2 regions of the Peribacillus sp. FSL H8-0477 genome follow, and region 2 is predicted to be linked to the other one. Evidence: a T-box and tRNA genes for the amino acid it is inferred to sense, from the RefSeq annotation. Region 2 holds a T-box; the other holds one or more tRNA genes.
The links. A T-box is a leader RNA that pairs with one kind of tRNA and senses whether it is charged. The one in region 2 lies ahead of glyQ (glycine--tRNA ligase subunit alpha), so its partner is inferred to be a tRNA-Gly.

Region 1 (11,887 bases), on a different contig from region 2:
ATGCCTCTTTTCGTTGCTTACTATCACTACCAAATGGAACAACAACTTTTTAAACCATTGGTATCTATGATAAACTACTTTCAAGTATTTTTGGAGGTGTAACGTATGGAAATCTCGATTCATCCTGAACTCTGTAAGAAAGTCCCTGGTTTTAAGGCTGGCATTATCCAATATTCTGGCATAGAAGTAGGCCCATCACCACAAATGGTCAAAGGGAGACTTCAATTGTTTCAGGAATCCCTTTATTTTGATTTACTAGATAAAGAACTGACCGATTTTTCTGGTCTTAGAGAATGGCGCCAAATTTTTAAAGCAGCCGGAACCGATCCTTCCCGTTACCGACCTTCTGTAGAAGCTTTGTACAGAAGAATTAAAAAACAGAATTATCTTCTACCCGTCCATTCAGCCATAGATTTAAATACCTTTTTCTCCCTTCAATATGAAGTACCAATCGGCATTTATGATCTGGCTGAGCTTAAGACAGGAATCACCATCAGGATTGGTTATCCTAATGAAGAATATACGGGATTGAACAGCCGCACTAATTCCCTACATAATATGATTACATCAGCTGATGATTTGGGTCCTTTTGGGAGTCCATATATCGATTCAATCCGAACCAAGGTAACAGAAGAAACGACTGAAGCCCTTCAAATCATCTACTTAAAATCGTCTATTTCCATTGAGGAAGGCGATCAGTTGACAAAATCACTCATGAATATGTTTTTGCAAGTACACGGCGGAGAAGGTTCCTATCAAGTCCTTTCTTGCTGAATGCTGCATAAGGAAAAAAAACGCCCATTTTTAATTTGGGCGTTTTTAGTCCTCAACACTAGCTAAATCTAATTGCAGCTGTTGTGAAGCCAGTTTCTTATAAAGAGTATGGCTCTCTATCAATTGATGATGCGTTCCCCGCCCTGTAATCCGACCATCTTCTAGGACTAATAATTGATCGGCTTCAATAACCGTTGACAGCCGATGGGCAATAATTAATGTCGTACGGCCTTTCATTAAGTTCTTAATTGCATGCTGCACCAACTGCTCCGACTCACTGTCCAGATTAGATGTTGCTTCATCAAGCAAGAGAATACGCGGGTCCCGCAGGATAGCCCGGGCAATAGCAATACGCTGTCTTTGTCCCCCTGACAGCTTAACTCCTCGTTCCCCAACCTCTGTGTCATAACGGTTTGGCAATTTTTCAATAAAACGGTTGGCATTCGCCATACTTGCCGCGTGCCGAACTTCTTCGTCTGTAATATCCCTGCCTACTCCATAACAGATATTATCTCTAATAGTCCCTGTCATAACGGGACTATCTTGTGATACATACCCAATTTGTGACCGCCATAACGAAAGGTCTATATCAGAGATTTTCACACCGCCTATTGTAACAGTTCCGCTGTCTGGTTGATAAAATCGCTCTATCAGTGAAAAAATAGTTGTTTTACCACCACCGCTTGGACCCACTAATGCGATTGTACTAGTTGCAGGTACTGTAAAAGACACGCTAGTCAATATAGGTTTTGAGTGTTCGTACGAAAACATAACCTGTTCAAAGGTTAAATCGCCATGCATGACTCCTTCTTTTCCCGCGTATGATTCTTGCTCTAAATTAAGCAGATGCTGAATCCGGTCTGTAGCCCCCAGCGCTTTCTGAAATGCAGTAAAAAAGGAAGCCATCTGGCTGAAAGGAACGACAATTTGGAACATATAAATAATAATAGCCACAAGAGTTCCTGCAGTTAACGCACCTGAAGCTACTCTAATTCCGCCGTAACCGATTAATATCACCAGAATCATCATCATAATAGTCGTCATAAAGGGAGAAATAACGGCCTGAATTCTTGCTTCCTTTAACCCAAAACGAAATAATTTTCCGACTCCTGAGAACCCTTTCTCCTTTTCCAGTGCCTCACCGTTATAGGATTTGACCAATCGAATTTCACTTAAGACCCTTCCCAAGTTCCCGCTGAAAGAAGCCATCTCGTCCTGTGTTGATCGAGATACTTTATACATCTTCCTTCCAAGAGGCATTAAAATTAGTAAAGATATTGGAATGATTCCAAGCATAATAGAAGTCATTCGCCAATCAAGCATAAATAATATGATTATAGAGCCAATAATAGAGACAATTCCCGAAATAAACGTAACCAAATGATTGGTTATTACAGTCTTAATTGTAGTTGTATCTTGGGTAATTCTGCTCAATGTTTCTCCTGATTGATTTGCATCAAAAAAGGAAACAGGTAACCGCAGCACATGGTCCCATAACTTCCGACGAATACCTGCGACCAAATTCTCACCGATGTACATTAAAAAATAAAAGGAAACCCCACCTGCGACTGTCTGAATAATAAATGCTGCCAACAGCAGGATAATCACGCCTGTTTCTATTCCACTTCCAGACATCTGATCTACAAGTCCTTTTGTAAACAAGGGGACAATTAACGCGGCTCCTGTTTCCAACAGACTTAATCCGATTACAAAAACAATCATTGCAATCGGGAGCTTCTCGGATTTTAATAGTACAAAAAACGACCGCCAATTAGCTTTCGGTTCCACCTTTACCTCACTCATTCATTTTCCTCCACCCCAACAATTAGTTAAATTATAGGCAAAATCCAAGTTTATTACAAATATTGAAAACAAAAAAAACACACCATAATGGTATGCACAAAGAAAAAACGCAATATTTCGTTCTCATATGTAACGAAAAACTGCGTTGTGATATGTATGGAGCGGGTGAAGGGAATCGAACCCTCATCATCAGCTTGGAAGGCTGAGGTTTTACCACTAAACTACACCCGCATATATGATTTTTATGGAGCGGGTGAAGGGAATCGAACCCTCATCATCAGCTTGGAAGGCTGAGGTTTTACCACTAAACTACACCCGCATATATGATTTTTTTATGGAGCGGGTGAAGAGAATCGAACTCTCATCATCAGCTTGGAAGGCTGAGGTTTTACCACTAAACTACACCCGCAGATATTGTTGAATCTTGTCGAAAAACTTAACAGAATTAATTATAGTCCCTTTTCTAAAGATATGCAACCCCATAATCAGACTTTCTATTTATTTTTATGCAAACATATCGGACTTATGACTCTCTAAAACTAAAGAAAAGCTCCTCTGCATGCAAAAGAACTTTTCTAAAAGCTTAAGACCAAATGACTTCCATGAATTTCGGATACGATTCTTCTGCTGTTTCAAGCAGCATAATTAATTTTCTAAAAGCAACATCTGCATTGAGTTCGCCCTCAACCAAATAAGAATACCGAATGGATACTATTCCATCCTCTTCATAAAACTTAGAATATCGGTAATCTGTATTAAATTGATTAATAAGCTCATAGATAGCCGTCTTCTTTTCTGGATTTTTAATTTCGGCTACATTGAAACAGAATAGATCAGCTATGTCTCCTCTTTCATTAAAAGCACAGCCAATAATAACTTTCCAGCCATCCTTCAGCTTCTGCTCAGCTCTAAAAAAAGTTGACCCGTCTTGATTCTGCTTTTCTTCCATTTGTATTTTTTCTCTGCCTAAGAAATTTCTGAATTTCACTGCGCTTGACATACAACCCTCACCTCTCTGTATACTTTATATTTTATACCGAATCCTTCCAAATTTACAGACTTTTCAGCGAAATTAATCTAATAAACTACTTTTATGGTTAATCCTGATTTAAATACCACAAAAAACAGCGGATGCCCCATGTTTCTGGCATCCGCTGCTTTTTTAAACACGCCTAAACGTTCTTTTCAAAGGTGTGGTTATTCTAGTTATATACCCGCTGCTTTCAAAACTAAACCCTTTTCGACAAAATTATTTTAATTTTGCTAAGATAGGGAAAAGTTCGTGTAAATTAATTATTTCATAGTCAGGTATAACATGATTACGTTCCTTCTCATGACGGTTAATCCATACGGAAGAAATCCCTGCTCTGGATGCCCCAAGAATGTCCGTCATTAGATTGTCTCCCACCATTATCACTTCTTCTTTTTTCAAATTCATCAGCTTCAGGGCATGCTCAAAAATCCCTGGGTCTGGTTTACCGCGGCCAAAATCACCTGAAATAACTATTTGATCAAAATAAGGGACTAATTCTGGCGTAATTTCAAGCTTAGTATGCTGTAAATCCGGTGAACCATTTGTTAACAATAGCAGCTGGTACTCTTCTTTTAACTGATTCAGAACTTCATAGGAGTCATCATACACGATTGGATTTTTCTTTCGTTCAAGCGGAAACATTTCGGCAAGCTCTTTACCATAGTCAGGGTTGTCGATTCCTAATGCTTGCAAGCCTCCTGTCCAAGCATCTTTACGATAACCTGGAACAATTTCCTTCATCTTTCGGAAATTCACTTCATCATCAAGGAAGTTCCCCCAAAGCCCTTCAAACGGATTTATTCCAATTAATTGTGTAAACTCATACGTCTCATATGATGCATACAGCTCACGTGCTTCTCTCCGCACCGCTTCTTCAAGCTGCTTGCCATCGATGCCGAATTTTTGACCAGCTGCCCTGCACGTAGCGTCAAAAGCTTTTGCTACACTTTGTTGATCCCAAAGCAGTGTATCATCCAAATCAAAAAAGATTGCTTTTACCATATCTGACATCCCCCTTATGTACCCCAGTAATCCTCAACTTAATGATAAACTACATTAACCCGTCAAGAAAGAAAAAATCCTCAAAAGCATTCTGCCTTTGAGGAAAGTCCTACACTATTTATGGTTTTAAAACGACTTTTACACATTCATCTTCATGATCATTAAATATTTTGTAGGCTTCGCTTGCTTGTTCTAGTGGAATTTTGTGAGAAATAATCTCCGTTGGATCAAATTCCTTAGCTGTAATCATGTTAAAAATCTTCGGCATTAAATGAATCACTGGTGCTTGTCCCATTTTAAGATTAATATTTCTCTCAAATAAATTACCTAGCGGGAACATGTTATATTTAGATCCATACACACCAGTCAGTTGAATCGTTCCAAATTTCCGAACTGCATTCAATCCAATATCTATTGCACTTAACGTACCTCCCTGCAGCTTCAACTTTTGCTCAACGGCTTCAACCACAGATTTTTTTCCGTCCATTCCTACACAATCGATAACAACATCTGCACCGCCGCTCGTTATTTCTTTAAGGTAACTTCCCATATTGTTATACTCATCGAAATTATATATTTCGACTTTATTCATACTCTTGGCACGATTTAATCGATAAGGAAGATTATCAACGGCAATAACTCGTTTTGCTCCCTTCATCCAGGCAAATTTTTGTGCCATTAATCCGATTGGACCACATCCAAGAACGACTACTGTATCTCCTTTTTTCACACCAGCATTTTCAACAGACCAATAGGCAGTGGGAAGAACATCTGACATAAACAAAACTGCCTCATCTTCAAGCTCACACGATTCAGGGATTATGAACGGCATAAAGTTTCCATACGGTACACGTAAAAATTCAGCTTGTCCACCTGGATAATTACCATAACGTTCCGTAAACCCAAAGTATCCACCTGTATCAATATCTTCATTCCTATTTGAATGATCACACTGACTTTCCATATCATGCTCACAATAAAAACAATGACCGCAAGCAATATTGAACGGGAGAACCACTCTGTCCCCTTTTTTTACTTTAGTCACCTCTGGACCTACTTCTTCTACGATTCCCATCGGTTCATGACCAATGACATAATCCTTCTGCGCAGGCAGCGCACCTTGATAAATGTGAAGATCCGAACCACAAATTGCTGTCGAAGTAATCCGCACAATAATATCATCTTTCATTTGAAGTTTTGGATCTTCTACTTGTTTAACTTGAATATCCTTTGCCCCCTGAAAAGTAACTGCCTTCATCTAATCATCCTCCTAAATTAAAATAGTCTTTTATTTGTATACCCATTCGTTATTAATTTATGTCATTTTTTAACTAAATTCACATAGATGATTTTCTATTGATTTGGAAAATAATGTTTGCGACAATTTACATTCGTACTAGAAAAGATTACTATTAATCTAAATAAATAATCTATTAAGGAGTATTATGTTAAAAAATCACGAATATTATCAAAATCAATACCGATTAATTCTTAAAAGTTTTATGGGGATGATCTCTTTCTTACTCTTAGTCGGTATATCTGTTTCTCCAATCAATTGGAAGAACGACCCTTTCGACATGTCTTTACAAGTTGTATTGATAACAGGAATTATCATATCTTTGATTTTTTATGTAAAAAATGAAGGCAGGCTTTATAAAACAATATTCATAGTTTTAATAACTGTATATTTTTACTTAAAGTTTTGGACTTTTCCCGACACAGCAATTATGTTGGCTATATTCGCTATGGCCCCGTTAATCCCGATTTTTTTATTTGATAAAATAGGTTTTTACATCGTCTTTTCTTTAAATATCATACTTGGTCCGGTCTTCATCAATGTCATCTCTCAAACAAATCTACAATATACTTATTTTTATGTTTCATTAGACGCATTTGGCAATACACTTAACTTCATTGCTATACAAGTAATTTTGCTATTTGTATTTATCAGTACGAATAATAGAATGGCCTCAGCAAAATCCTTTCATCAAGAACTTCAACAAGCCAAACAATTACATTCTGTTGGACAAATGGCCGCTACGATAGCACACGAAATAAGAAATCCTATTACAGTAGTAAAAGGATTTGCTCAACTATTAGATCAAAAAGAGGAATTGACCGAAACAGAAAAATTTTATATCCAGACTATGCTTACTGAACTGGAGTATACTCAAGTCATTATTAATGATTATTTATCATTAGCTAAACATCAAACAGGTATTGTTCAGGTCATCGCCTTAAATGATGAGATTAAAAAAACAGCAGATCTGTTAACGAGCTTTGCTAATCAACGGAACATAGGCATAGTACTAAAACCCAATCATGACTTATATATTAAAATGGACCCGATCGAGCTTAAACAGCTTTTAGTCAATATTATTAAAAACGGTATTGAATCAATGGATAGAGCAGGCTTTATTACCATAGAAACTGAACAAGATCAGGATATGGCAAAAATAATGATTACGGATACAGGAATTGGGCTTACGAAGAATCAAATCGATGTTCTTGGCACCCCTTTTTACTCACTTAAAGAGCGGGGCACCGGGATTGGTTTAACTGTTTGTTATAATATTATTCAAAAATATAAAGGGAAAATCGTTGTTACAAGTAAATTAACGATTGGGACAACCTTCACCATATACATTCCTTTATGCTCGACATAAAAAGGCAACAGGTAAAAGTCGATTAAGAACTTTTACCTGCTGCCTTTTTATTAAGGAATCATCCAAGATAGTACGCCATTTTGCAAGAAGGTCATAATACCAATAAGGATAACTAGAAAAATACTATGCTTTATCGTAAAGCGGAATAACTCTGATTCTTTCCCCGCAAGACCTACTGCCGCACAAGCTACTGCTATTGATTGAGGTGAAATCATTTTACCGGTAACCCCACCCGAAGAGTTCGCTGATACAGCAAGCACTGGATCCATGCCGATAGAATTTGCTGTAACTTGCTGCATATTACCAAAGAGCAGGTTTGATGAAGTATCAGAGCCAGTAATAAACACGCCAAGCCATCCCAGTATTGGAGAGAAGAAAGGAAATAGGAATCCTGTTTTCGCTAATACCATCCCCATTGCTGTACTCATGCCTGAAGCATTTGTCACATATGCATAACCGACAACTGACGCAATCGTAATAATTGGGAATTTCAACTCATTTAATGTCTCAGTAAAAGTAAGCAGCCAATCCTTCCAGGAAATTCGGAAAATAAATTTTGTTATAATCGCCGCAATAAGAACGGCAGTTCCAGCAGCTCCTAAAAACTCAAGTTTATAAAATGCCGGTACGGCATCCCCAGCAACATTTATAACTTTATTATTCAGTAAAGGAACATTAGGAATAAATGTAAAGACTTGTCCTATTGAATTAAGTCCAGTTAAAAATAGGTTGCTGCCCTCATAATGTCCCGTTAAAGCTTGCTTAACTACTGGGATTCCCCAGATGGAAATGATAGCCGTTAAAATTAAAAAAGGCGACCATGCCTTTAGAACTTGTCTGCCTGTATGTGGTTGATCCTCATCTGCTTCATTCACAGCGAGAGTTGACGCCAATTCTTGTTCGGATGAAAAGCGAAAAATAGTTTTTGGTTTCCAAAACTTTAGAAATATCCCTAATGCAAGAATAGATACTAAGGCTGACAAAATATCTGGAAGTTCTGGTCCGAGGTAGTTTGAACTTAAAAATTGAGTTATGGAAAAGGTAATACCCGTTACTAAAATGGCTGGCATTACTTCTAGTGCTTTTTTAAAGCCTGCCATAATAACAACTAAATAAAATGGGATAAATATTGATAAAAACGGTAATTGGCGCCCTACCATTTTTGAAATTTCAATTGCAGGAATTCCCGTTGGCCCTTCTAAAGCCAGAATTGGTGCGCCGATAGCCCCAAATGCAACTGGGGCTGTATTTGCAATTAAACACAATCCTGCAGCATACAGTGGATTAAATCCTAGCCCAACAAGCAGTGCAGCCGATATCGCAACAGGAGCACCAAAACCAGCAGCTCCTTCAAGAAATGCACCAAAAGAGAAGGCTACTAATAATGCTTGCAGACGGCGGTCCTCAGTAATCGAAATGATTGAATTACGGATAATATCAAATTGTCCTGTTTTGACAGTCAGTTTATACAAAAAAACGGAACTAATAATAATCCAGCCAATAGGGATTATACCGTATACTGCACCATGTGTAGCTGACATGACCGCCAATTGAGCAGGCATTCCAAATGCAGCTACTGCTAAAATCAAAGCAATCAATAACGTAGTCAGACCTGCTATATACCCTTTCATTCTTTTAATTGCCAAAGCCCAGAAAAAATATAGTATTGGAATAACAGCAACTAACGCAGTCAGACCTAGACTTCCCCCTACTGCAGTTACGTCTTGTACAAAAGTCATAACATACCTCCATTTTAAAAACAGAATACAGTCACAAGTAAACGCTTACATAATTAGGTACAATCATAATACAAAATATTTTTGAAGTTACCCCTGGCTGTTCCTGCTTTTACACAACGATCAATTGTGAATGAAGATTTGCTTTACTCGACTCTCCCTGATTCATTATAAAGCCCGCCCCCGCCTCTCTTCACCCCCTTAGATTAACTTTATCACCCTTAAAACTTTTAATCTTTTATCCTATTCTATACAAGTTGTAAATAGATTTCCATATATTTTTTGTTTTATCAAATAATTCTTTAAATTTATAATGGCCTAGAAAGAAGAGATCTCTGTTTAGTGGACACGTTGCCTTGGAGTGGGTGTTTTCTCTATTTGCTTGCTGCTTTTGAATTATTCCCGTCTGAGATGGCGATAATCCCGTCACCAAACGAGTTATTCCCGTCTGTGGAAATACTAATCCCGTCTGAACATGCTTTATTCCCGTCTAGGACTATTTTTAATGGTTTAGACCTATTTCGTTATGAATGGCATTAAAATTCAAACAGAAAAAAGACTTCGTATATGACATACGAAGTCTTTTTAGTAATACCTGAGGCCGGACTTGAACCGGCACGCCTTACGGCACCGCATTTTGAGTGCGGCGTGTCTGCCATTCCACCACTCAGGCAAATAATTGGAGGCGGCAACCGGAATCGAACCGGTGGTAAAGGTTTTGCAGACCTCTGCCTTACCGCTTGGCTATGCCGCCAATATTTATTGGAGCGGAAGACGGGGTTCGAACCCGCGACCCCAACCTTGGCAAGGTTGTATTCTACCACTGAACTACTTCCGCTAATGGCTGGGCTAGCAGGATTTGAACCTACGCATGACGGAGTCAAAGTCCGTTGCCTTACCGCTTGGCTATAGCCCATTAGTATCTATATATTAAGTATATTTTCTCAAAAAAAAATGGGGCGACTGATGGGAATCGAACCCACGAATGCCTGAACCACAATCAGGTGCGTTAACCACTTCGCCACAACCGCCATGATAAGAGAAAAGTATTTAAATTTAATTTAAAAATGGCAGGGGCAGTAGGACTCGAACCCACACTGGAGGTTTTGGAGACCTCAGTTCTACCTTTAAACTATGCCCCTGTAAAGATGGTGGAGGGGGGCAGATTCGAACTGCCGAACCCTAAGGAGCGGATTTACAGTCCGCCGCGTTTAGCCACTTCGCTACCCCTCCATATATAATACTGCTAGTAAACTTAAGAAATCAAGTTTATAATGGTGGCTCAGGACAGAATCGAACTGCCGACACAAGGATTTTCAGTCCTTTGCTCTACCGACTGAGCTACTGAGCCATAATAATAATGGCGGTCCGGACGGGACTCGAACCCGCGACCTCCTGCGTGACAGGCAGGCATTCTAACCAACTGAACTACCGGACCATTATGATTGCGGGGACAGGATTTGAACCTGCGACCTTCGGGTTATGAGCCCGACGAGCTACCGAACTGCTCCACCCCGCGATAATGGGAATTTTACTAACGTCACTTTTTAAAAAATATGGTGGAGGATGACGGGATCGAACCGCCGACCCTCTGCTTGTAAGGCAGATGCTCTCCCAGCTGAGCTAATCCTCCAATATGTATGTGGTGACCCCTACGGGATTCGAACCCGTGTTACCGCCGTGAAAGGGCGGTGTCTTAACCGCTTGACCAAGGGGCCGTGAAGTAATGGCGGAGAGCAAGGGATTTGAACCCTTGAGACAGGGTTACCCGTCTACACGATTTCCAATCGTGCTCCTTCGGCCACTCGGACAGCTCTCCATTTGGCTCCGCAGGTAGGACTCGAACCTACGACCGTTCGGTTAACAGCCGAATGCTCTACCACTGAGCTACTGCGGAATAATATAGTGGTTTAAATGAATCTGCCTGGCAATGTCCTACTCTCACAGGGGGAGACCCCCAACTACCATCGGCGCTGAAGAGCTTAACTTCCGTGTTCGGAATGGGAACGGGTGTGGCCTCTTCGCCATCATTACCAGACATTATTCATTTTGAAAGACATTTATTATTATAATATCTTTTTGTTAAAAATTCAAGAACAATTTTACTTATTCTTTCAAAACTAGATAATAAGAAGGTTTTTTGCATGTAATTAAAACGAATGGTTAAGTCCTCGATCGATTAGTATTTGTCAGCTCCACGTGTCACCACGCTTCCACCTCAAACCTATCTACCTGATCATCTTTCAGGGATCTTACTAGCTTACGCTATGGGAAATCTCATCTTGAGGGGGGCTTCATGCTTAGATGCTTTCAGCACTTATCCCGTCCGCACGTAGCTACCCAGCTATGCCTTTGGCAAGACAACTGGTACACCAGCGGTGCGTCCATCCCGGTCCTCTCGTACTAAGGACAGCTCCTCTCAAATTTCCTGCGCCCACGACGGATAGGGACCGAACTGTCTCACGACGTTCTGAACCCAGCTCGCGTACCGCTTTAATGGGCGAACAGCCCAACCCTTGGGACCGACTACAGCCCCAGGATGCGATGAGCCGACATCGAGGTGCCAAACCTCCCCGTCGATGTGGACTCTTGGGGGAGATAAGCCTGTTATCCCCGGGGTAGCTTTTATCCGTTGAGCGATGGCCCTTCCATGCGGAACCACCGGATCACTAAGCCCGACTTTCGTCCCTGCTCGACTTGTAGGTCTCGCAGTCAAGCTCCCTTGTGCCTTTACACTCTACGAATGATTTCCAACCATTCTGAGGGAACCTTTGGGCGCCTCCGTTACTCTTTAGGAGGCGACCGCCCCAGTCAAACTGTCCACCTGACACTGTCTCCCACCCCGATAAGGGGCGCGGGTTAGAATTTCAATA
Region 2 (11,887 bases):
CCTTCAGCGCCAGCACCGTGACAACCTGCACATGTAGAAGCATAGATATCTTCCGGATTTTTAGAAGTTTCTTCAGTCTTTTCACCTTTACCACTTTTTTCGCTTGCAAGATCTTTCGAATCGCCAAGCCCCTTAAACGAAAGCATAAACATAAGTCCGATTCCTAAAATCAGGATTAGTAAAAATGGAATAAGCGGATTTTTCATATTATATTTCCTCCCCTATGTAGTACCTAATCTGTCCCTGTTGCATTTTAAACTATATTCAAACACCTTTTATTTTACTTGAAAAAGGATTCAAGGAAAAGCCCTAAACGCAAGAACTTTTCAAATTCTTGGATTATATATGTTTTTTTACCCATTCTGCTAATAATTTAACAAAAATTCCCTATAAATATTTTTTATTTTCAAAATATATTGTATAATTTAGCTATAAAGATTGTAACAAGGCTAAGGCCTAAAAAACCTGCGACCCAAAAATATGATAACCTAAACTTTTTCCCGATTATGAGCCATAATGCGCAATTAACAAGCAACATAGTAAAAAGGCTTACATTCCCCAAATGAAAATACTCCGCCGCCTGAACAGTGGATAGCACGAAAAGTAAAGCTCCAATTAAGAGTCCGATCTGCAAAAACGTACGATTATTCGTATAGATACAGAATGCTGCCAGCAAGATTACAGAAATAACTGCCGCAGTCATTTGCATTGCGAATGAAAAATGAGTAAAATAATTCAAAACTAGGTTACAGCCTATCAAAATTCCAAAAAATAAACAGATAAAGACGTTGTTATGACTTTTAGGCTTACTAGTTACTATGTCTGGCTGCCCTTCGCCGCCGCTATATAAGGTTAAAAGAAAATCACAGTATGTTTCCGGCAGCATTTTATGGTTCTTCCAGAAATTGATTTCTTCAATAATGACTTCTTTTCGCATTTGGTCCATGCAGCACTTCCTATTACTGGTTGATGAAAACAAAAACAGAGCCGCACCAATCTGGACTCAAATCACTCAAAAGCAAGAAATGCTTTTTGACAAGTAAATGGTCACCAATTAGGCGCAGCTCTGCAGCAGTGTTTATTCTAAGAAGTCTTTCAAACGTTTGCTGCGGCTTGGATGACGTAATTTACGCAGGGCTTTCGCTTCAATTTGGCGGATACGTTCACGAGTAACTCCGAAAACTTTCCCAACCTCTTCAAGCGTGCGCGTACGTCCATCATCAAGGCCAAAACGAAGACGAAGGACGTTCTCTTCACGGTCTGTTAATGTATCAAGAACATCTTCTAGCTGTTCTTTTAACATCTCATATGCAGCATGTTCAGATGGTGAAGTTGCATCTTGGTCTTCAATAAAGTCGCCCAGATGTGAATCATCCTCTTCACCAATCGGTGTTTCCAATGAAACAGGTTCTTGAGCAATTTTCAGAATCTCTCTTACTTTTTCAGGAGTTAAATCCATATCTTCGGCAATCTCCTCTGGAGATGGCTCACGCCCAAGATCTTGTAAGAGCTGACGTTGAACACGAATTAATTTATTAATCGTTTCAACCATATGCACTGGAATTCGAATTGTACGTGCTTGGTCTGCAATCGCACGGGTAATTGCCTGACGAATCCACCAAGTAGCATAAGTACTGAACTTATATCCTTTGCGGTAATCAAATTTTTCTACCGCTTTTATAAGACCCATGTTTCCTTCTTGAATTAAATCTAAGAAGAGCATGCCGCGGCCGACGTAGCGCTTGGCAATACTGACTACAAGACGGAGGTTAGCTTCAGCTAAACGACGTTTCGCCTCTTCGTCACCTTCTTCAATACGCATAGCCAAAGCAATTTCTTCTTTAGCAGAAAGCAAATTGACACGGCCGATTTCTTTTAAGTACATACGAACCGGATCATTTATTTTTACGCCTGGAGGGACGCTTAAGTCGTTGAGATCAAATTCCTCTTCCTTCTGAAGTTCCTTGACATTTGGATCATCTTCATCCTCATCTTCATCACCATCTGTCAGGACCTCAACACCATTTTCACCTAAAAACTCATAGAACTCATCCATCTGATCAGAGTCCAATTCAAAGCTTCCGATGCGCTCTGCAATTTTTTCCAGAGTTAATGAACCACGTTTCTTTCCTAGTTCAAGTAATTGTTCTTTAACTTGTTCTAGATTTAATTCAGTATCAACCTCTTTGGAACGTGCTGGTTTCTCAGCCATGTGTTCCCCTCCTTCAAAGACTATCAACAATAACCATAAATCTTATAATAACTTTCGCAGTTGGATAATTTCCATGGCAATTTGTGCCGCCCTGCCATAATCGTTGCGGCGCTCTGCATCTTTTCCTTCAGCTTCTTTTTCTTTTATCTTTAACATCTTTTGATATTTCAACACTTGATTTATATAATCTGTCAGTTCTTTATCAGCAACTTCTTCATTTACTGACATCATTTCTATTTCAGATACAATCCTTCTAAGATTTCGATCCGCTAAATACGTTAAGAATAAATTCGTATCCGGTTCCCGATCTTCCTCATAAAAAGCATATAAATAAGTGATGATTGCTTGGTGTTCATCAACATTTAAGGTGTTTGTTCCAAGCATGTGCTGTACCTTAAAGGTAATTTCCCGGCTTTTGAGCATATGGGCAATTAATTTAATTTCTGCATTATGGTAGGCAGGTTTTAATTTATGCTCGTATCGTAAGGAGAATTGCGGTGAAGGCCGCTCAGGAACATTCCCCGTTTTACGTTCTGTAATAAAGGTTTGTCGAGCTTGATCTTCTAATGCATCCAGCGATAACGAAAATTCCGATGATAGCTGGCGGAGATATAGGTCTCTTTCCACAGCATTTGACAGCCTGGAAATCCTCTTTAATACCTCTTCAATATATGCAATCCGATCTCCTTCATTATTTAAATTTTTTCCTCTGCGCAAATAATGCATTTGGAATGCCATATACGTTAAACTGGCCCCTATTACCTCAGAATTAAAGCTCTTCTCGCCATATTTCTTTATGTAGTCATCGGGGTCTAAATTATCTGGCATAAGGGCGACCTTTACTTGGAACCCTTGTTCATTCAACATGTTTGATGCGCGGTAAGCAGCAGTCAGTCCAGCAGAGTCTGAATCATAACACAGCAGAATTTGATCCGTATTCCGTTTCAAGATCTGTACATGTTGATCCGTTAAAGAAGTCCCCATCGTAGCAACTGAATGTTCTACCCCCGCACGAACAGCCGATATACAATCTGCAAATCCTTCAAAAATCACCACTTGTTCTTTTTTCCGGATATGAGAGCGGGCTTTATGAAAATTATAAAGAATGGCACTTTTATTAAAGATAGGCGTTTCGGGGCTATTCAGATATTTAGGCTCATCATCACCTAGTGCTCTGCCTGAAAATGCAATTGTATTCCCCTGGTGATCCGTTATCGGGAACATGACTCTGTTTCTGAATCGGTCAAAATAACTTTGATCTTTCTCACGAGGAATAATCAATCCAGCTTTTTCTAGTATTTCTTCAGAAAAGCCTCTTTTTACCAAAAACTTATAAACAAAATCCCATGAATCAAGCGCATACCCTATCTGAAACTTTTCAATGACTGCTTCAGTAAATCCTCTTTGAAGTAAATACTCAAGAGCTTGTTGTCCTTCATTGGTATTTACAAGGAGATGGTGATAGAATTTCCGCAATAGCTCATGTGCTTCTATCATTTGTTTGTAGCCTTCTGGCATATTAGGCCTGGATGCTTCATTATTAATTTCTACATCCAGAGGTATATTTCCTTTTTCCGCTAAAACTTTTGCAGCTTCGACAAAACTATATCCTTCTTTGTCCATTAAAAAGGTGTAAGCATTTCCACCTGCACCGCACCCAAAACAGTGGAAAATCTGTTTATCTGCAGATACAGAAAACGATGGACTGTTTTCTGAATGAAAAGGGCAAAGACCAAAATAATTCCGTCCTTGTTTCTTCAGCTGCACATACTCGCTGATTAAATCGACGATATCTACTGCTTCACGAATTTGATTTACCTTTTCGTCTTCTATTCGGGCATTTGCCATAGTTTCACCTTACGATCGGCAATAATTTTTACTTTTACTTAGTGTTCAATTCGATAAAAGATCAGAAATTCCTGCATGATTCGACAAAATTCTAATTAATTCTTCTGTATATTGAATACGGTCTTCCTTCGTAAATGCTTTGGGTCCTTTGGTATGCTTTCCCTGTCTGCGAAGTTTCGCAGATTGATACCGCATATCCAACAGGTTATAAATATTGCCTTCTGTATATTCCTTTCCCCTGGGAGAAAGAACATAAACGCGTTTAGCAAGCAAGGTTCCTGCAAGTCCAATATCAGCAGTAATGGCAATATCACCTTGTTTTACTGCGTTGATGATATGCAGATCAGCCGCTTCTTTATCCGCATCTACGTAAACCCAATGTCCCTCTGGCTCATTCATCATATTTTTATATGAAGCAACAAAGGTGACAGGTAAAGTAAACCGCTTAGCAATTTTCAGTGTTTCCGCCTTTACAGGACAAGCATCAGCGTCTACAAAAATGGTTGGTTTATCTTTCATATCTTTACATTCTACATCATTCTGCATTATCCTTTTTTTCTCCCTCGAATGTTTATAGATATGCGATTCTGTCGAATAATTTCACGAAGAAAACCTTGACTTCACATTATTTATAGTTTATTCCGGATATATGATCTCTAAACCTATAGAAAACATTTTTCTCACAATTTTTTATTATAATACATTTTTCGTAAAGATGCTACTAGAAAGTTTTTTAATAAATTCAACAGGTTACAAAGAAAAAGGAGCCTTATAAAGGCCCTCAGAATAACACATGTACCAATGGTAATGGTCAATCTACAGAATCAGAATGGTCTAGCGGCGGTTATTAATAAGGTTAATCAATGTATTAGCTGTTTCTTCAACAGCTTTATTCGTCACATCAATAATAGGACATTGTAAACGAGAGACAATTGAATCGAAATAAGTCAATTCATCTTTTATCCGCTCCATGTTTGCATAGATGGCTTGATCATTCAATCCGAGAGTTTTTAAGCGTTCCCGGCGAATATCATTCAATTTCTCCGGACTGATCTTTAACCCGAAGCACTTTTCTGGTGAAACCAAAAACAATTCTTCCGGAGGATCTACCTCTGGAACTAAAGGTACATTGGCAACACGATATCGTTTATGAGCTAGGTACTGGGACAGCGGTGTTTTTGATGTCCGCGATACACCGACTAATACGATATCTGCTCTTAAAATACCTCTTGGGTCTCGTCCATCATCATATTTAACGGCAAATTCAATTGCCTCAACTCGTTTGAAGTAATCTTCATCCAGTTTACGCACCATTCCAGGTTCATTAAAGGGCGCCACTTCTGATTTAACTTGAAGAATATCAATTAATGGTCCGAGGATGTCATAAGAAATAATTCCTTCCTGCTCAGCTCTGGTTTTCATATACGTTCTGATTGCAGGCTTCACAAGTGTATACGCAATAATTCCATTTTCAAGCTTTGCAAGTCCGATTACTTCTTCAATATGTTGTTCATCTTCTACATATGGAATCCGCTTTAAAGAAAAAGCCGCACTTGCAAATTGGCTGGCTGCAGCTTTAGTAACCATATCAGCCGTTTCTCCTACAGAATCGGAAACTACATAAATAATTGAATTCCCCATACTTCTCCCCATTCCTCCTGAATTCCTAGTAGCTTTCTTCAGCTAACTCAAGGAAAGCTTTTGTAATATTGGATTTGGTAACTCGTCCAGTCACTTCAAAGCCTTTCTCTGTTTCTTTAACAACTGGTAAGGCGTCAATTTGTTTTTCTATTAATTTCTTAGCCACGTCAATCAGCAGATCTTCTCGAGTACATACCGTAATGTTTGGCATGCGCGTCATAATAATATTAACAGGAATGGTTGTCAGCTCCTGTTTACCAATGCTTGCTCGTAAAAGATCTTTTCTCGAGAGCACCCCGACGAGCAGCGCATGTTTATCAACAACAAACAATGTGCCTACGTCCTCCAAAAACATGGTAACGATCGCATCATATACTGAAATACTCTCATCAACCACAACAGGAATGGATTGATAATCTTTTACATAGATATGATTTAAGCTGTCCGTTAATAATTGTGTTCCGGATTTTCCTGTATAGAAATAACCCACTCGTGGTCTGGCATCAAGAAAACCTGCCATCGTCAAAATCGCTAAATCAGGTCTTAGCGTCGCCCTTGTCAAATTAAGCTGATCAGCAATATGTTCACCCGTAATTGGCCCATCTTGCTTAACAATTTGCAATATTCGTTCCTGACGTTTACTCAGTTCGATTTTAATCACCACCCTATTTAACCTAACTGAATGAAAGTACTTTATATATGTATTAATACTTATACTATACCATGTATACGGAAAAAAATGCGGATAAAGTCTTTAGCGGACAACCGCGCTTCTTTGTGTTTATACAAATACCGGATACCCTGTCAATATAGGGATATCCGGTATTTGCGATTGTTTTATGCCGTGATAATTTTATTCATAGCTGCAAAACTTGCAGCTAAATTACTAATTTCCTTCATAAGCGACAACCGATTATTACGTACCGCTGCATCATCAGCCATAACCATCGTGTGTTCAAAATAATTCTCAATATCTTTTTGTAACGACGAAAGAAGTGTGAAATGTTCTTTTTCATCGCTTGTTTTCGCATAGGAAGCAGATACCTTAATGAACGTTTCATACAAGGCCCGCTCATATTCATTTTCAAATAACGCAGGATCCACTGCTACAGGCGTCTCACATTTACCTGCGATGTTCATAACCCGGCTGACCGCTTCTAGAATCTGCTTAAAGTCACTATTGTCTTTTTGTTCATCAAGAACAGCTGCACGTTCAGCAAGTTTAGCTAATTGTCCAATCTCACCATGAATCAGTGCATCAATCACATCATAACGAATACCAACATCACTAAGTGCATGCTTAATGCGGGCTCTAAAGAAATTCAACAGCTCTTTAAGAACTTCCTCACTACTTTGTTTCATGAAATCTGATCCTTTAATTTCCGCAAGTGCTATCTCCAAGATTTCCTCAAGCGAAAGCGCCCATTTCTTTTCTAATAAAATTTGAACGATTCCACTAGCTTGACGTCTTAGTGCGTAAGGATCTTGAGAACCCGTCGGGATTGTACCAATTGCAAAGAAAGAAGTAATGGTATCCAGCTTCTCCGCAAGACTTAACACAGCACCAATCGTTGAAGGAGGAACAGCATCATCAGCATGTCTTGGCATATAATGCTCATTAATAGCCGCTGCTACTTCTTTAGGTTCACCTTTTAACAAGGCATATTTTTCTCCCATATATCCTTGAAGCTCTGGGAATTCATACACCATTTGGCTTACCAAATCGAACTTCGCAATTTCAGCTGCACGAACAGCATACGTTTTTTCCTCTGTAAGATTCAATCGATCGGCCAGCAGTTCTGTCAGTTTTTTGACACGATTTGTTTTTTCAGAAAGCGTACCAATTTCCTCATGATAGACGATGTTATCTAATTTCTTCAAAGCATCAGCAATATCCTTTTTCTGATCTTCCTTATAGAAGAATGCAGCATCCGATAAGCGCGCTCTTAGTACCTTCTCATTCCCTTTTGATACCTTGTCTAGATGACGGTCATCTCCATTACGAACCGTAACGAAGAAGGACAGGAGGTTTCCATCCTTATCTTTGACTGGGAAGTAACGTTGGTGCTCCTTCATTGAAGTAATTAATACTTCTTGTGGGAGCTCAAGAAATTCTTCTTCAAAACTACCGAAAAGAACAGTAGGATATTCAACTAAATTATTTACTTCTTCTAGAAGATCTTCGTCAACAGGAATAATCCAGCCTTTTTCTTCTTCTATCTTTTTAATGCCCTCAAGAATCATTTCACGGCGGACATTCGCATCTGCAATAACAAATTCCTGCTTCATAGCGGCTTCATATTGTTTTGGTGCTTCAATAAAGACATTTCCACCCAGGAATCGATGCCCCTTCGTTTCGCGTCCTGTTTCAACACCAGCGATTTCAAACGGAATAATATCTTGACCAAAGAGAGCGGTCAACCACTTAATTGGACGGATAAAGCGGAGCTCCTGGTCAGCCCAACGCATGTTTTTAGGGAATGTCATGCCCGTAATAATTGATTTCAGTTCAGGAAGCAGTTGGATGGTTGGCTGCCCCTTCGTAAATTTATTCACGTGCACGTACTCAACACCGTTTATTTCTTTAAAATAAATATCTTCCACCGTTAGACCATTTCCTCTAGTAAAGCCAATCGCCGCTTTTGACCAATTTCCTTCTGCGTCAAGAGCAATTCTTTTCGCTGGCCCTTTTGCTTCTTCCTCTATATCGCGTTGCGATTCAGCAGTATCTGTAACCATCACAGCCAAACGACGTGGGGTTGAATAAAGGGTCACATCTCCGAATTCAATGGCATTTTCATTTAACCACTTCTGAATTTTATCTGAAAGCTGTGCGATAGAAGCTGATACAAATCGTGCCGGCATTTCTTCAAGGCCAATTTCAATTAAAAGATCACGTTTACTCATGCTTCTTCCTCTCCTTTCTTAGCTAAGATTGGGAAGCCAAGCTTTTCCCGTTCATCATAGAAGGTTTTAGCAACCTTCCGTGCAAGATTACGGCATCTGCCGATATAGCCCGTTCTTTCCGTAACCGAAATTGCTCCTTTAGCATCCAGAAGGTTAAAGACATGAGAGCATTTAAGTACATAATCATAAGCAGGATGTACGAGCCCTTCCTCCATTTGACGATGAGCTTCTTTTTCATACATCGTAAATAGTTGGAACAACATCTCTAAATTAGACGTTTCAAATGTATACTTTGAATGTTCATATTCAGGCATCCCAAAGATATCACGAACAGTAAAGCCTTCGGTCCATTCCAAATCAAAGACATTCTCTTTATCCTGAATGTATGAAGCTAACCGTTCGATACCATACGTAATTTCAACTGAAACGGGTTTACACTCAAGTCCTCCTACTTGCTGGAAGTACGTAAATTGAGTAATTTCCATCCCATCAAGCCACACTTCCCAGCCCAGTCCAGCACAACCAAGCGACGGATTTTCCCAGTTATCTTCAACAAAACGTATATCATGTTCAAGCGGATTAATTCCCAGTTTCTTTAAAGATTCTAAGTAAAGTTCCTGAATATTGTCAGGTGAAGGTTTCATAATCACTTGAAATTGGTGATGCTGATAAAGCCGGTTAGGGTTTTCACCATAACGTCCGTCAGCGGGTCTGCGAGATGGCTCTACATACGCCACGCTCCACGGCTCAGGTCCGATTGCCCGTAAAAACGTATATGGACTCATTGTTCCTGCACCTTTCTCTACATCATAAGCATTCATTAAGATACAACCTTGATTGGACCAATGCTGCTGTAAAGTTAAAATCATGTTTTGAATATTCATTGCGCACCTCCGAATTTTTCATAGTCGACTGGGACTTTTTAAATAACAAAAAACTCCCGTCGCTATGCCTTAGCATAGGGACGAGAGTTTACCCGCGGTTCCACCCTAATTGCCGTATGTCAATACGGCCTCTTTTATTACTCTAAATGCTCCAGAATGCCTTCGCTGACTTTTCATACCCCGGCTTACACTATCCCAGGTTCGCTTTTATGAATGAGTTCAGGTACTACTTTCCATCAACGCACGAATAAGTTTATGTTTAGAATTTTATACGATGTGCAATCCTATTGTCAACAGCGACAAGAAAAATTCTCATAAAGTTATGTTTCCCGCTTACCGAGGACATCCTTCATCGCATCCATCTGCTTAAGAAATTTCTTTGATTTAAGATGCAGACCGGAGTATTCATCATAATATGCATCTATTATCTTCTGTAGTTCCTTCTTTGTTTCCGGTTTAATCGAAATATTGCCCAGCCTGGATAAATCAAAGTAATAAAACAGCCGAAGAAGTTTAACGCTTGTTTGCGAAATTTTTAAATGATATCGATCGCGCTGCAAGCATTTCTGGCAGATAAAGCCGCCTTCTTTAATAGAAAAGGAAAACTCTCCCTCAGTTGTTCCACAAACCGCACATTGATCGAGAACTGGATTCAACCCGTTAACCTGAAGCATTTTCATTTCAAAAATAAACTTTAACACTTCTGGATCATAGCCTTCATCGATATAATGCAGCGTTTGATGCAGCAACTCAAAAAGATAGGGATTCGCTGTTCGGTCATCGACACTTTTATCAAGCAATTCAACGACATACGAAGCGTAGGCCGTTGCAAAAATGTCTTCTCTAATCGAACGCATTGAATCAATCATTTCCCCTTGCTGTAAGCCGCCGAGTCCTTTTGAAGGCATAAATAGAAAATACCCGTAGTAGAAAAGCTGGGTGACGGCGGAAAGCCGGCTGCTCGGTTTATGAGCACCCCGTGCCATCACACCAATCTTTCCAAACTCACGGGTATATATAGTGACTATTTTATTGTTTTCTCCATAATCAGTCCGCCGTATGACGATACCTTCACATTTTTGAAGCAAGGTAAGCCACCACCAAATCCAGGACCAAGAATCATCTAAGAGATAGAATCCATTAAAGCTAGATCTTCGTCTGTATCGGGTTTGTCTTGTCCTTCCACCTCTATCTCCTTGAATAGAAGATACGTATCCAAATTACCAGTTTGGCTGAACACGTTCCAGGTAAAATTCAACATTTTAAGCCCACCTTCCGACTAGCAAATTTAAGGCTCCGACCTTAAGATTATCTTGACCCTTGTATCGATTTTCATGAGACGTAATTTTTGTTAATTATCAATATTCATCTTCATTAAAACCAAAGTCACGCAGCTGTGACGCTTTATTACGCCAATCTTTTTGAACCTTTACCCACATTTCAAGAAAGACCTTAGAACCCAGCAGATTCTCAATATCAACTCTTGCTCTCGTGCCCACTTCTTTAAGCATCTTGCCTTGCTTGCCGATAACAATGCCTTTTTGGGAATCACGTTCAACCACAATCGTTGCCATTACATTAATGGTATCGCTATTATCCATTTTCTTAATCGAATCGATTGCCACTGCTACTGAATGTGGAATCTCCTCCCGTGTAAGGTGCAATACCTTTTCACGAATTAATTCAGAAATAATAAAACGCTCTGGATGATCAGTTACCTGGTCAGCTGGATAAAATTGCGGTCCTTCTGGCAGGTGTACTTTAATTTGTTCAAGCAGTGTTTCCACATTATTTCCTTCAAGCGCTGAAATTGGAACAATTGCGGTAAACGGGTATAGCTTTTGGTATTTTTCAATCAATGGCAGCAGGTCATCTGGGTGCAGCTGATCGATTTTGTTAACCACTAAGAAAACAGGCGTCTTTGTTGTTTGCAGCTTTTCGATGATAAATTGATCGCCTTGTCCTAAACCTTCAACCGCATTTATCATAAAGAGAATTAAATCGACTTCTTTAAGTGTATTCGTAGCAACCTTCATCATGAAATCGCCAAGTTTATGTTTTGGTTTATGGATACCTGGTGTATCGATAAAGATCATTTGCGAATCGTTAGTTGTTAATACCCCTTGAACCTTATTACGTGTTGTCTGCGGTTTATCGCTCATAATGGCAATTTTTTGCCCGATTACGCGGTTTAAAAACGTACTTTTACCGACATTTGGACGGCCAATAATCGAAATAAAACCTGATTTAAATCCTTTTACCTGTGTATCGCTTACTAATTTATCCATTTAAATCCTCCGGTGAAAAAGCTCCTGGAAGCAATTCCTCTACTGTAAGTTCTTTGATGTCTCCGTTTAAGTTTGTTAAAATAACTTTCATATCGCGCGGGCACAGC

Region 1: it encodes a tRNA-Gly, which carries the amino acid that the T-box ahead of glyQ (glycine--tRNA ligase subunit alpha) is inferred to sense. The anticodon was not compared.

What each region holds. Positions count from the first base shown of each region.
Region 1 covers NZ_JBBODE010000002.1:653,301-665,187, reverse strand. Annotated here, with positions in the region: gene MHI18_RS14965 (B3/B4 domain-containing protein) at 106-774, shown strand; gene MHI18_RS14960 (ABC transporter ATP-binding protein) at 820-2,577, opposite strand; tRNA gene MHI18_RS14955 (tRNA-Gly) at 2,735-2,808, opposite strand; tRNA gene MHI18_RS14950 (tRNA-Gly) at 2,823-2,896, opposite strand; tRNA gene MHI18_RS14945 (tRNA-Gly) at 2,913-2,986, opposite strand; gene MHI18_RS14940 (YbjN domain-containing protein) at 3,161-3,577, opposite strand; gene MHI18_RS14935 (HAD family hydrolase) at 3,827-4,612, opposite strand; gene MHI18_RS14930 (zinc-dependent alcohol dehydrogenase) at 4,731-5,870, opposite strand; gene MHI18_RS14925 (HAMP domain-containing sensor histidine kinase) at 6,058-7,278, shown strand; gene MHI18_RS14920 (L-lactate permease) at 7,329-9,017, opposite strand; tRNA gene MHI18_RS14915 (tRNA-Leu) at 9,607-9,687, opposite strand; tRNA gene MHI18_RS14910 (tRNA-Cys) at 9,695-9,768, opposite strand; tRNA gene MHI18_RS14905 (tRNA-Gly) at 9,778-9,852, opposite strand; tRNA gene MHI18_RS14900 (tRNA-Gln) at 9,856-9,930, opposite strand; tRNA gene MHI18_RS14895 (tRNA-His) at 9,970-10,045, opposite strand; tRNA gene MHI18_RS14890 (tRNA-Trp) at 10,083-10,156, opposite strand; tRNA gene MHI18_RS14885 (tRNA-Tyr) at 10,164-10,247, opposite strand; tRNA gene MHI18_RS14880 (tRNA-Phe) at 10,290-10,365, opposite strand; tRNA gene MHI18_RS14875 (tRNA-Asp) at 10,376-10,452, opposite strand; tRNA gene MHI18_RS14870 (tRNA-Met) at 10,460-10,533, opposite strand; tRNA gene MHI18_RS14865 (tRNA-Val) at 10,572-10,647, opposite strand; tRNA gene MHI18_RS14860 (tRNA-Glu) at 10,658-10,732, opposite strand; tRNA gene MHI18_RS14855 (tRNA-Ser) at 10,742-10,833, opposite strand; tRNA gene MHI18_RS14850 (tRNA-Asn) at 10,837-10,911, opposite strand; rRNA gene rrf (5S ribosomal RNA) at 10,937-11,052, opposite strand; rRNA gene MHI18_RS14840 (23S ribosomal RNA) at 11,174-11,887, opposite strand, start outside.
Region 2 covers NZ_JBBODE010000001.1:1,138,910-1,150,796, forward strand. Annotated here, with positions in the region: gene cccA (cytochrome c550) at 1-206, opposite strand, end outside; gene MHI18_RS05905 (hypothetical protein) at 407-946, opposite strand; gene rpoD (RNA polymerase sigma factor RpoD) at 1,079-2,212, opposite strand; gene dnaG (DNA primase) at 2,255-4,060, opposite strand; gene MHI18_RS05920 (YaiI/YqxD family protein) at 4,106-4,606, opposite strand; gene MHI18_RS05925 (pyruvate, water dikinase regulatory protein) at 4,895-5,701, opposite strand; gene MHI18_RS05930 (helix-turn-helix transcriptional regulator) at 5,727-6,365, opposite strand; gene glyS (glycine--tRNA ligase subunit beta) at 6,539-8,608, opposite strand; gene glyQ (glycine--tRNA ligase subunit alpha) at 8,605-9,492, opposite strand; T-box leader at 9,566-9,741, opposite strand; gene recO (DNA repair protein RecO) at 9,813-10,580, opposite strand; gene MHI18_RS05950 (YqzL family protein) at 10,616-10,753, opposite strand; gene era (GTPase Era) at 10,851-11,780, opposite strand; gene MHI18_RS05960 (cytidine deaminase) at 11,773-11,887, opposite strand, start outside.